DNA from 4 places in the Rhizobium leguminosarum genome. Region 4 is predicted to be linked to each of the others. Evidence: riboswitches for the same ligand, from Rfam matches in the RefSeq annotation. Region 4 holds a riboswitch; each other region holds the start of a gene.

Region 1 (3,235 bases), 1.8 Mb from region 4:
GAGATGCGCCCGGCGATCGGGTTCGCCCGGTTCACCGTGTCCTCGAACATGATGTAGGGATAGCCGCTCTCGAACTGGATTTCGGCAAGCACCTGGAAGAATTCGCGCGCCTTGATCTTCTTCTTGGAGATGCGGGCGTCATCAGCCATCTCGCGGTACTTTTCCGTCACCGAAATCTCGGTGAAAGGCACGCCATAGACGCGCTCCACATCATAGGGCGAGAACAGGTACATATCCTCGTTGTTCTTGGCGAGTTCGAAGGTGATGTCGGGCACGACGACGCCGAGCGACAGTGTCTTGATGCGGATCTTCTCGTCGGCATTTTCGCGCTTGGTGTCGAGGAAGCGCATGATATCGGGATGATGGGCATTGAGATAGACGGCACCCGCCCCCTGCCGCGCCCCGAGCTGGTTGGCATAGGAGAAACTGTCTTCGAGCAGCTTCATCACGGGGATGATGCCCGAGGATTGGTTCTCGATATGCTTGATCGGCGCGCCCGCCTCGCGGATATTCGTCAGCGACAGTGCCACGCCGCCCCCGCGCTTTGACAATTGCAACGCCGAATTGATCGACCGGCCGATCGATTCCATATTGTCCTCGACGCGCAGCAGGAAGCAGGAAACCAGTTCGCCGCGCTGCTTCTTGCCGGCGTTGAGGAAGGTCGGCGTTGCCGGCTGGAAACGGCCGGAAATGATCTCGTCGACCATGTCGCGGGCAAGGGCCTCGTCGCCGCGCGCGAGGGCAAGCGCTACCATGCAGATGCGGTCCTCGTAGCGCTCGAGATAGCGCTTTCCGTCGAAAGTCTTCAGCGTATAGCTGGTGTAATATTTGAAGGCGCCAAGGAAGGTCGGGAAACGGAATTTCCTGGCATAGGCCTGGTCGAACAAATCCCGCACGAAATTGAAGGAATACTGGTCGAGAACCTCCTGCTCGTAATAGCCCTCGGTCACGAGGTAATCGAGCTTTTCCCTCAGATTGTGAAAGAACACCGTGTTCTGGTTCACATGCTGGAGGAAATATTGCTTGGCGGCCATTCGATCCTTGTCGAGCTGGATCCGCCCCTCATCGTCATAGAGGTTCAGCATCGCATTCAGCGCGTGATAGTCGAGCGTTTCGGCTGCCTTCAGCGGCCTTTCCACGACAGGATGAGCAACAGTGTGATGCGGTTTTGCGCCCGCATCCCGCGTCAGATTTGTTCCCGTGTCCAAAACCGTTCCATTCCGTGTTTGACGTTGGCGACATCCGCTTCTGTGCCCAGCAGCTCAAACCTGTAGAGGTAAGGCACCTGGCACTTCATTGAGATCACGTCGCCGGCGAGCCCGTATGTCTCGCCGAAATTGCTGTTGCCCGCAGCGATCACGCCGCGGATGTGTCCTCGGTTTTCCGCATCGTTGAGGAAACGGATCACCTGCTTGGGAACGGCACCCTTGCCGCCGTCGCCGCTATAAGTCGGCACGATCAGCACGAAGGGTTCGCGGATATGGAACGCGTCTGCGCCACTTGGCGGAATGCGCGCCGCGCGCAGTCCGAGCTTGGCGACGAACCGATGGGTGTTCTCGGATCGGCTGGAATAATAGACGATCAGACCCATCGCTTTTCCTCAGGAAAGCGCGCTGATCATGTCGGGACGGAAGCCCGCCCAATGCTGCTCGCCGGCGATGACGACGGGCGCCTGCATGTAGCCGAGGCTGCGGACGCGATCGAGCGCTTCGGCATCCTCAGAGATATCGACGATGTCATAATCCACGCCCAGGCGGTCGAGGGCGCGGTAAGTGGCAGTGCACTGGACGCAGGCAGGCTTGCTGTAGACGGTAATGGTCATGATATTCCTCGTGACGACGCGATTGGGCACAGAACATCGATCGGAAATCTGTCGACATCCGTGGAAAGTCTCCGGTGATGTGAGCTATGCGGCTGTTTAGCCGCTGGGCATACTCCGCCCTCTACCTAGCACGGGTGGCGGCCTGAACTGAGATACTGACATGACTTCACCCCGAAGTGGCTTATGCGGAGGCTCGGCCTGCGAAACGCGATGCGGAGATTCCCCGCAGCCATGCAACGCGACCTTCCGGACACCCCGCCCGTGGACGTTTCGTTCGAGGCAGGTCTCCTGGCTCACGGGTCAAAGCTCCTGCCCAGCCTTCCCGGAGCATCATGCTCCAGTGACCTGAAATCGGACAGTTGCTCGCCGCTTACAGTTGCGGGGGCAGCTCCGGCATTGCCGCGCCATGATGGCGAAACGCACCGAATTCCCGTCTTAGCCATCGATCCCTACGAATCGATGGAACCTCGAACACTAGATATAGTACGCCAATCCAAATTCGCGTCAACGGATGGTTTGTGCATTGCGTTACGACAGGTTTGAAATCGCTACGTTCCTGTGAAAAACATGGATAACGAAAGCTTAAGGAAAGCAGGCTGTGGAGAAAGCCCCGACGAAGAGAGCCGACCCTATGGCCGGTCCGCGTTTCGATTCAAGATCAGGCCCGAATCGTCGATAGGACATCCCCCGGTGACGAACGCCGGAGGGAGGAAGTAGGAATGTTATATCTTTATCCGAAGCAGCCGCAGCGCGTTGATCGTCACCAGCACGGTGGCGCCGGTATCGGCGAGGATCGCCGGCCAGAGCCCGGTGATGCCTATGATCGTCGTCACCAGAAACACCGCCTTCAGCCCGAGTGCGATGGTGATATTCTGCAGGATGTTGCGCATCGTGCGTTTGGAAAGTTCGATCATCCGCGCCACGTCGCCAACGCGTCCGTGCAGCACGGCGGCATCCGCCGTCTCCAGCGCCACATCAGTGCCGCCGCCCATGGCGATGCCGATATCGGCCGCTGCCAGTGCCGGAGCATCGTTGATGCCGTCGCCGACCTTGGCGACGATGAAGCCCTGGCGCTTCAATTCGCCGACGACCCGCTGCTTGTCCTCCGGCATCATCTCCCCGCGCCAGTCGATGCCGAGCATGCCGGCAACGGCTGCCGCCGTCCGCTTGTTGTCGCCGGTCAACATCATCGCCTTGACGCCTGCTGATTTGAGGGCAGCGAGCCCGGCCTCGGCATCCTCGCGCGGCTCGTCGCGCATGGCGATCAGGCCGGCCACAACACCGTTGACGAGCAGCACCGACACGCTCTTGCCCTCGTCGTTCAGCGCCGCGATGCGTGCATCCTGTTCCGCGCTGAGCGTCCCGCGCTCGCGGGCGGCAGGCGGCGACAGCAGATCCAGCGTCTCACCACCG
Region 2 (3,235 bases), on a different replicon from region 4:
CAGTCAGGTATGCTTCATCGGGGCGCTCTATATGACCACCGTCGCCAATGTGACGATGATCTATGCGACCGCGCCTTTCATCGCAGCGTTGCTCGGCTGGTTCCTCCTCAGGGAGAGGGTTGCCAGGCGGACGTTGATTGCCGGCGGCATCTCGCTCCTCGGCGTCGCAGTCATCGTCGCCTCGTCGATCGGCGGCGGGACCGGTGTGGGCGATTTGCTGGCGCTTGGCATGACCATCTCCTTCGCGCTCGTCATCATCATCCCGCGCATCAGTCCCGACGTGCCGAGCCTGCCGCCGACCGTGGTCAGCGCTTTTCTGACGCTTGCCATCTTTGCCCCGTTCGGTTCGGTCGGTTCCCTCGACCTGCACAACTGGATCGTTCTTGCCGCCTTTGGCGCAACCAATTTCTCGCTGGCGCTGGTGCTCTTCCTTGCCGGCGCGAAACGGATGCGGCCGGCAGAAGCCGCGCTGATCGGCACGATGGAGATCGTCCTCACACCATTCTGGGTCTGGCTGCTGTTTTCCGAGCAGCCGCCCATCGCCACCTTTTTCGGCGGCGCGATCATCCTCGGCGCCGTGTTCTGGCATACGGCAATCGACGTCAGCCGCAGCCGGCGACCGCATCGCGCGTAAACTCCGTCCTCAAGGCAGACGGCAATCAAATCTCCCGGAGGATCCGGAAAACCGCCGTATTCGCGGGATCAATTATTTCCCCTGCGCAGCGATCTATTGCGACTTCACCGACTGTCGTCTTTGAGTTGCGCCCATGTCGTTTTTTTGATCGCTGTTTTCCGTCAGGCATGGTTTGTTTGTGGTGTTCAAGGCGCTATCTCGCAAATTGGCGAAATGGACCATGGGAAGCCGGCCGGACGTCGGCGCTGCCCTGCAGCGGTAGAAGAACTGAAATCCTCAAAGAAATCGCCGGATAGACATCCGGAAAGATATCGAGATGGATCGAAAGGAGATTCTGGAGCCGGAACCAGCTCTTGGCACAGCAAATCGATAGATTCGGCGGGCGATCACGAGCGGAACGACAGGCGAAAAACCCGGCGTTCACGCCTCTTTTCTATCCAATCTGTCCCTTTTGCAAAATCGAATATCGCCCGATGCGGCGGTATCCTCGTGTTGTGGACACCGGGCTGCGGAGGAGGCAGGCCGGAGGGAAGGTTGCCATCGACTGCATCGGTTGCAGATCGAGGCATTCAAACAAGTGGGAGGAATCCATGAGCAAAAATAGAGGCGTCGTTTATCTCCGGCCGGGCAAGGTCGAAGTCCGCGACATCGACGATCCGAAGCTGGAAGCGCCCGACGGCCGCCGCATCGAACACGGCGTCATCCTGAAGGTGATCTCGACCAATATCTGCGGCTCCGATCAGCATATGGTCCGCGGCCGCACGACGGCGATGCCGGGCCTGGTCCTCGGTCATGAAATCACCGGCGAGATCATCGAGAAAGGCATCGACGTCGAGATGCTCGACATCGGCGATATCGTCTCGGTGCCTTTCAATGTCGCCTGCGGCCGTTGCCGCTGCTGCAAGTCTCAGGATACCGGTGTCTGCCTGACGGTAAACCCGGCCCGCGCCGGCGGTGCTTACGGTTATGTCGACATGGGCGGCTGGATCGGCGGACAGGCACGCTACGTCACCATACCCTATGCAGATTTCAACCTGCTGAAAATCCCCGATCGGGACAAGGCAATGGCGAAGATCCGCGATCTCACCATGCTCTCCGACATTCTGCCCACCGGCTTCCATGGCGCGGTGCGTGCAGGCGTTGGGGTCGGCTCGACCGTCTATGTCGCCGGCGCCGGCCCGGTCGGCCTTGCGGCTGCGGCTTCGGCTCGCATTCTCGGCGCTGCAGTCGTGATGATCGGTGATTTCAACAAGGACCGCCTGGCGCATGCGGCAAAGGTTGGTTTCGAACCGATCGACCTGTCGAAGAGCGACCGTCTTGGCGACATGATCGCGCAGGTCGTCGGCACCAACGAAGTGGACAGCGCCATCGATGCGGTCGGCTTCGAGGCACGCGGCCACTCGGGCGGCGAACAGCCGGCAATCGTGCTCAATCAGATGATGGAGATTACCCGTGCCGCAGGTTCGATCGGTATTCCCGGCCTCTACGTTACCGAGGATCCGGGCGCCGTCGACAACGCCGCCAAACACGGCAATCTTTCGCTCCGTTTCGGCCTCGGATGGGCCAAGGCGCAGTCCTTCCACACAGGCCAGACTCCGGTGATCAAATATAATCGTCAGCTCATGCAGGCGATCCTCCACGACCGGCTGCCAATTGCCGATATCGTCAACGCCAAGGTCATCCCGCTCGACGATGCCGCCAATGGATATGAGAGCTTCGACCAGGGAGCGGCGACGAAATATGTCCTCGATCCGCACGGCGAGGTGGCGAAAGCCGCATAGCGATTACGGCCGATGGGGATGGCCGGCGGAAAGCCGGCCATCCCGCATTTGTCACATGACAATTTGAATGGCGAACTACTGGATGCTGAACGGGAAATATTTTGCGTTGATCATATCGTAAGTCCCGTCGGCCTTGATGCTCTTCAGCGCTTCGTTAAGACGCGTCAGACGCTCCTTGTCATCCAGGCGGAGCGCGATCCCGGCACCTTCGCCGAAGTATATAACGTCGACCAGATCCGGCCCTTTGAACTCGCAACAGGTTCCCGCCTTGGTGTTGGCGATCCAGTCGTAGATGGCGAGTTTGTCCTCCAGGATGATATCGACGCTGCCGTCCGACAACCCCTTGTACAATTCAGGCGAAGACCGGAAGACCTTCTTTTTCATCTCCGGATAGACATGGTTAGCGTAGGATTCCTGCGCCGTCGACGACGTCACCCCGAGGATCTTGCCGCCGAGGCCAGCGGGGCTGACATCGCTGATCGACGAATCCTTCCGAGCGATGAACACGGAGGGGCTGTTGTAGTATTTCTCCGTGAAGGCAATCTTTTGACGCCGCTCGAGGCTCATCGACATGGATGAGATGATCGCGTCGTATTTATCGGCAACGAGATTGGGAATTATGTCGTCCCACTTCTCGATGATGAATTGGCATTCGAACTTGCCGACCTCGCAGAGGGCATTGGCGATATCGATGTCGAATCCCTGAAGCTTGTTGTTGGCATCGAGGTAGTTGAAGGGCGGAAACGCACCTTCGACGGCAACTCTCATGGGCGTGCGATCTTGCGCGGCCACCTCGAGCGGCGAGGCCGCAGCCACAAGG
Region 3 (3,235 bases), 160 kb from region 4:
GCTTGCGCACCGTACGGGAGGCGACCTCGTCGCGCACCCTGATGAGGCCGGCAGCGTCGATCAGGTCGGTCTTGTTGAGCACGATGAGATCGGCGCAGGTCAGCTGATCCTCGAACAACTCCTCGATCGGGCTCTCGTGATCGAGCGACTCATCCTCGGCGCGGCGCGCGTCGACGGCATTATGGTCATCGGCGAAACGACCGGCGGCAACGGCAGCACTATCGACCACCGTGATGACGCCGTCGACGGTCACCTGGGTGCGAATGTCGGGCCAGTTGAAGGCGGCGACCAGCGGCTGCGGCAGGGCAAGGCCAGAAGTCTCGATGACGATATGGTCGGGCCTCTGCTCGCGCTCGAGCAGCTTCGTCATCGTCGGAATGAAATCGTCCGCAACCGTGCAGCATATGCAGCCATTGGTGAGCTCGATGATGTCGTCCTCGGTGCAATTCTCCGCACCGCAGCCCTTCAGCACGTCGCCGTCGACGCCGAGATCGCCGAATTCGTTGATGATCAACGCAATCTTCTTGCCACCGGCATTGGTGAGCAGGTTGCGGATCATCGTCGTCTTGCCGGCGCCGAGGAAGCCGGTGATGACGGTTGCGGGAATCTTCTGCTGGTTCATGGACTTAACCCTTCATTTTCAGCGGCAGGCCTGCCGCGATGAAATAGACTTCAGCGGCCTTCGCCGCGATCGATTGGTGCAGCCGGCCGGCATGATCGCGAAAATCCCGCGCCATGCGATTGTCCGGCACGATGCCGAGACCCACCTCGTTGGAAACGAAAACGAGCCGCGCTTTCGCGGCGGGAAGGAAATCGGCAAGGGCGGCAAATTCCGTCGCCATATCGCGCTCCTCGATCATCAGATTGGTGACCCAGAGCGTCAGGCAATCGATGAGGACGATGCGCCCCTCGCCGTCGATGGCGGTAAGCTTGCCGACGAGGTCGAGCGGCTCTTCATGCGTCGTCCAGGACGGACCACGATCGGCCTGGTGTTGGGCGATGCGCGCCTGCATCTCCTCGTCCCAGGCGCGGCCGGTCGCGACATAGTGACGGTCGAGGCCGGTCGCGGTGACAAGGGCTTCGGCGAAGCGCGACTTGCCGGAGCGCGCGCCGCCCAGGATGAAGGTGGCGGTCATATTCAAACGCCCCTCAGGGAGGGTGCGTAGCCGTGGCTTGCTCCGAGTGCATCTGTCTCGGTTACTGAGGGTGTGACACCCCCCTCTGTCCTGCCGGACATCTCCCCCACAAGGGGGGAGATTGAATCGCCGAGAGCTTTTCTCCAAACAATTGATGTAGGACGACGGTCGTGCTGCTTGCCGATCTCCCTCCTTGTGGGGGAGATGTCCGGCAGGACAGAGGGGGGTACCCAGCATTCGACATAAGCGGCCGAAAACACTCCTCCTGCAGCGCTGCTTGGAGGCGTGGCGTGCGCCGCACCAGGCCGCGCTGAATTCAATCGTTCAGCCAAGACAACCTCCGTGCTGGCAACGGGCATAGTGCCCAGGTGTGGGCTTCTCGCCCGGCACGCATGGCAGGTCTCCTGGCTCGCGGTTATCGGCCGCGATCGGGGCAGACCGGAAACCGGTCGCCCTGATCGTGCCAGCGGATCATCCTCGCCTTCCCGGCTGCATCAGTGAAAAGGTGGACGATTCGTAGACTTGAGAGGCGTCCGACCCCGGTTGATCACCATGCATATCCAGTGGCTTTTCCGGCATGTCGTCCATCCCGCCCGCTTGCACTATTGCAAGCCGTCAGCCGAAAGGCCTGATGCCGGATGGAAGACCCTGACCGCTCTACAGTCGCGGGGTCGGCTGTGATGAAGGCGCCCGGCTTGGGTCCGCCCCGTCACATTCCCTTTTCATCCGGAGGGGCGCAACACCGATCCGGAACCATCCGTTATGTCAGGATGGTCAGTCGACCATCCGTTATCCGGATGGTTAGGCAAGCGCAGGGATGAAGTCAACCGGCCTTGGCGGCCGCCCAATCGCCAGTTCACAGGCGTGGCTACCAAAACACGACTTACCCCACCTAAAATATCGTCATTTATCAGAGACTTACGTCATCAAAATTTATTCCAACCGCCGGTTTTTCGCCGCAATTGCATCGCAAGCGGACTGTACGACCATCTCCGCCCTTGACCGGGCCTCTCCCCGCCTAGTTGTCTAGCCATGCTTATGAAATTGGATCGGCGCCGTTTCCGCGCGCTGCGTGTTTTCTTCGATCCGGGACGCCTGCGGGCGCTGACCCGGCGCAGCGAGGTCGGCCTGTCGCTGGCGGGCGCCGTCGTCGGCATCATCTCGGGCCTCGCCGTCACCGGCATGAGCTATGTCTCCAATGAGTTGCATCAGCTGGTCTTCGGCATCGCCGACAGCGAACGGTTGAGCTCGTCCGAGATCGAGAGCAAGCTGCTGCTGCTCACCGCCCCCGTCATCGGCGGCGCCCTGCTCGGCCTGCTGCTTTTCGTGCTGGCGAAACGGCGCAAGAAACCGATGGTCGACCCGATCGAGGCCAATGCGTTGCATGGCGGCCGCCTGTCCCTGACCGACAGCATTATCGTTGCCGTCCAAAACCTGATCTCCAACGGTTTCGGCGCCTCCGTCGGCCTGGAGGCTGGGTATACCCAGCTTGCCGCCGGCCTCGCCTCAAAATTCGGCCTGAAGCTGCAGCTTCGCCGCTCGGACCTGCGCACCCTCGTTGGCTGCGGCGCGGCGGGCGCCATCGCCGCCGCCTTCAACGCGCCGTTGACCGGGGCCTTCTATGCTTTCGAGCTGATCATCGGCACCTATACGATCGTCTCGCTGACGCCTGTCGTCGTCTCCGCCCTTGTCTCCACCTTGGTCGCAAGGCTGCTCGCCGGCAGCGATTTCACCATCGATATCGGCAGCTTCGGCTCGGTCGTGCCGGCCGATTATGTCCCGGCGCTGCTGCTCGGTGCGTTCTGCGCCGGCGTCGGCATCCTGATCATGCAGGGCGTCGCCTTTGTCGAGGAACTGGCGCGCAAGAGCTCGATCGCCCCACCCTTCCGCCCGGCACTCGGCGGCATCATCGTCGGCCTCTTGGCGATGATCTCGCCGCAGGTGCTCTCGGCCGGCCACGGCGCGCTGCATCTCAACCTTTCCCATGAGGTGGCGATCCCAACGCTGATCGGCCTCTTCCTTTTGAAATCCTTCGCCTCGGCGATCTCGATCGGCTCCGGCTTCAGGGGCGGGCTGTTCTTCGCCTCGCTGTTCATGGG
Region 4 (3,235 bases):
GATTGCCACCTTGCCACCAGACTGGATGACGCGCTCTGCGATAGCGTAGCCGATGCCGCGCGCACCGCCTGTGATGACGATGATGCGTTCCTTCAAGTCGATCATGTTCATTGGGCCGTTATCCTCCGATCGAGCCGCCGATAGCCGAATATCATTTGGAATTCCGGGATTCGCCTTCAGCGTATCGATATAAAGGCCCGGAATAAAGATACCTCGCCCTCGCCCGGCGTCGGCGATCCCCGACATCGGTTTGCTCACCTTGAGTGTCGTGACTGTGCGATTGAGGCCATGCTCCACCGCACTGCCCTAGGTGTTCAGTCCCCATCCATCATGGAAGACCAGATCCTCCAGCGGCAGCCGCTGCCGCCAGCCTTTGACGGAGAGTTCCGGCTCGTCATAGAGCCGATCGACGAAACCGGCACAGAGCCAGGCGACTACTTCGATATGCTCGGGTATGCCGAGAATGGTTTTCAGATCGCCTTCGCGGAAGATGCTGACCCAACCGATGCCGACCCCTTCCGCCCGCGCCGCCAGCCAGAGATTCTGGATGGCGCAGACGGTCGAGTATGAATCCATCTTCGAATTGTGGGTGCGCCCCAGCACCACGCTGCCGCTGCGCGTGGGATCGCAGGTCACACATATGCCGAGCGGCGCCTCCACGATGCCTTCGAGCTTGAGGGCGCGGTAGGCCTGCCGCCGATCGCCGGCAAACATCAGCGCCGCCTCGTCGTTGGCGCTCGCGAAGGCATCCCGGACGCGCGCCCGCACAGCGGCACTTTTCACCAGAATGAAATTCCACGGCTGCATGAAGCCGACGGAGGGTGCGTGGTGAGCGGCCGTCAGCAGACGCTCTACAACGTCGTCCGGCAAGAGATCGGGCAGGAACTGGCTGCGAACGTCACGCCGCGTCATGATCGCATGATAGACGGCCTCGCGTTCGGCCACGGAAAAACCGGACGCCGCCGAAAGGGCATCCTCATCAAAGGGTCGCATCGTCAAATCCCCAACAACGCAACCGCCCCGCCGTCCGCGCGGATCGGTCTATCTTTGCCAGGCCGGTCTTCTGACTTGGCGTCATCCGTCTGCCGCAGCCTTCCCGGCAAGAAGCCAGTGGCGTGATGAAGCGGCAAGCGTCGGCCTTACAGCGTTGGGCACGTTCCGGCCTTGCACCGGATTCCCGATTCTCCCGCCTTACCGGCGGGCACCTGACGGCGCATCTATTTCAGCAAACCGGCGCGGCGGCAAGCCGCGAACCAGATGGTTGATTCTAGCCGCGCGCGCCAAGCGGTGCCATCTGTCTCTCTTCTTCGGCCGGGGCGTAGGGAACATGGACGCGCGACATACCTCTTCTCTCCAGCGGGGCGAGGCAGATCTCCAGCGGGCGCAATAGCGAAATAACACGTGTGTGCTCCGGCATCCCATTCTACTTTATGATTTATTCACATATCAAATACACACTGCGTTTGCGCGTTTTGGGTTGCTATCCGCACATGGGCATGAGGGCTCGTGATGTGATCGTCAGCGCGGATGCCCGTATTGAGACGCCGGTCGGGAACATGTTCGACTGAGCTGCAATTCTAGGCTGCCGCGGAATGTTCCATTTTTTGAAAACGATGCCTCTGACAGCCAAGCTGGCGGCGATTATCGTGGCCGTCAACCTCTGCGGCATTTCCGCTTTCGCCACCTATACCTGGATGTACGAAACCCGGGCTCTGATCGATGGCGCCAAGGCCAACTGGTCCAAGGATGCGGAGCAGTTTGCCTCGCTGGCCGCCGGCGGGGTCAAGTGGGGCAAGGCGAATGCGGTCCGTGAAGCCTATTCGCTCTACCGCGATGACCCTTCGCTCGATCTCGTGCAGTTTGCCGCATTCAACTCTGAGCCTGCCGCCGTCGACACGTGGACACGCGATGGCATCAACGGTTTGCCCGCACCGGCCGATCTGGTGAAGAGCCTCGGTGCCAAGCCGGAGAAAACGACGATCGACGACAGCGGAATATCCGCCGGCGTGGTCACGATCATCGCGCCGCTCCCGTTGGATAAATCAGGCAAGGCCACCGGCTATATCGTTACCAACTGGTCCGTCGAAAAAATCGCTGCTGAAGTCAGGCAGAAGGTTCTCGTTTCGCTGTTCACCCAGTCGCTGATCACCGCCTTGGCCGTCGTCGCCTTCCTTCTCGCCATGCGCAGCCTTGTTGGCCGGCCCATCAGAATCCTCAGCGAAAGAATCAGCGCGTTGCAGAAAGGCGATCTGGTCTCCCCTGTCACCTACAAGGAAAATGGCGACGAGATCGGTTTTCTGGCACGCGCGTTGGAAGTTTTCCGTCATGAGGCGATATCGAAGGTCGAAAGAGAGCAGGCCGCTGCCGAGCAGAGCGCTTCGCTCGACGCCGAACGGGCACGCAACACATTGTTCACGGAAGAGGCCAGCAAAACTCAACGGCTGGTCATGACCGCTCTTGCAACTTCATTGGAAAAGCTTGCCGCAGGCGACTTCTCGATACACCTGGCCGATCTCGGCCCAGAATTCGATAAATTGCGGCGGGATTTCAACAACATGGTCGAAGCGGTCGCGGCCGCGCTGACAGAGATCAAGATGGCCTCGGTGGCGGTCGAAGGCGGGTCAAGCGAACTGGCATCCTCCGCAGATCAACTCGCCAGACGGACCGAGCAACAGGCGGCAGCACTGGAACAGACCGCCGCGGCACTTGATGAGGTGACCACCACGGTCAGAACATCGTCGCAGCGCGCCGAAAATGCCGGCAAGCTGGTCGAGGAAACCAAGCGGAGCGCTCATGTCTCGGCAACGGTGGTGCGTGATGCGATCGGAGCGATGGACCGGATTCAGACCTCGTCGAGCCAGATCGGCCGCATCATCGGCGTCATTGATGAAATCGCGTTCCAGACCAACCTGCTGGCGCTGAATGCCGGCGTCGAGGCGGCGCGCGCCGGTGAGGCCGGCAAGGGTTTTGCGGTTGTCGCGCAGGAGGTGCGTGAACTCGCCCAGCGGTCGGCAAATGCAGCAAAGGAAATCAAAAACCTGATCAATGTGTCCGGCCAGGAAGTTGCCGCGGGCGTCGGGCTGGTGAACGAAACCGGCGACGCCCTGCTGAAGATCGAGGAGCAGATCAACCGCATCAGCGACAGTATCGCTTCCATCGTCCAGTCCTATCGCGAACAGGCGACGGGCCTGCAGGAAATCAACGGCGCGATCAACCAGATGGATCAGGCGACGCA

The links. A riboswitch is a leader RNA that binds a small molecule or an ion and turns the genes downstream of it on or off. The one in region 4 is predicted to bind cobalamin.
Region 1: another riboswitch for cobalamin. It lies ahead of nrdH (glutaredoxin-like protein NrdH); the one in region 4 lies ahead of bluB (5,6-dimethylbenzimidazole synthase).
Region 2: another riboswitch for cobalamin. It lies ahead of fdhA (formaldehyde dehydrogenase, glutathione-independent); the one in region 4 lies ahead of bluB (5,6-dimethylbenzimidazole synthase).
Region 3: another riboswitch for cobalamin. It lies ahead of cobU (bifunctional adenosylcobinamide kinase/adenosylcobinamide-phosphate guanylyltransferase); the one in region 4 lies ahead of bluB (5,6-dimethylbenzimidazole synthase).

What each region holds. Positions count from the first base shown of each region.
Region 1 is NZ_CP016286.1:3,539,577-3,542,811, forward strand. It holds gene nrdE (class 1b ribonucleoside-diphosphate reductase subunit alpha) at 1-1,085, opposite strand, end outside; gene nrdI (class Ib ribonucleoside-diphosphate reductase assembly flavoprotein NrdI) at 1,187-1,591, opposite strand; gene nrdH (glutaredoxin-like protein NrdH) at 1,601-1,822, opposite strand; cobalamin riboswitch at 2,083-2,307, opposite strand; gene BA011_RS17390 (heavy metal translocating P-type ATPase) at 2,545-3,235, opposite strand, start outside.
Region 2 is NZ_CP016291.1:226,374-229,608, forward strand. It holds gene BA011_RS38140 (DMT family transporter) at 1-634, shown strand, start outside; cobalamin riboswitch at 806-1,005, shown strand; gene fdhA (formaldehyde dehydrogenase, glutathione-independent) at 1,225-2,415, shown strand; gene BA011_RS38150 (transporter substrate-binding domain-containing protein) at 2,491-3,235, opposite strand, start outside.
Region 3 is NZ_CP016286.1:1,907,501-1,910,735, forward strand. It holds gene cobW (cobalamin biosynthesis protein CobW) at 1-622, opposite strand, end outside; gene cobU (bifunctional adenosylcobinamide kinase/adenosylcobinamide-phosphate guanylyltransferase) at 627-1,136, opposite strand; cobalamin riboswitch at 1,513-1,909, opposite strand; gene BA011_RS09565 (chloride channel protein) at 2,169-3,235, shown strand, end outside.
Region 4 is NZ_CP016286.1:1,743,482-1,746,716, forward strand. It holds gene BA011_RS08755 (SDR family NAD(P)-dependent oxidoreductase) at 1-111, opposite strand, end outside; gene bluB (5,6-dimethylbenzimidazole synthase) at 307-993, opposite strand; cobalamin riboswitch at 1,036-1,224, opposite strand; gene BA011_RS08765 (HAMP domain-containing methyl-accepting chemotaxis protein) at 1,593-3,235, shown strand, end outside.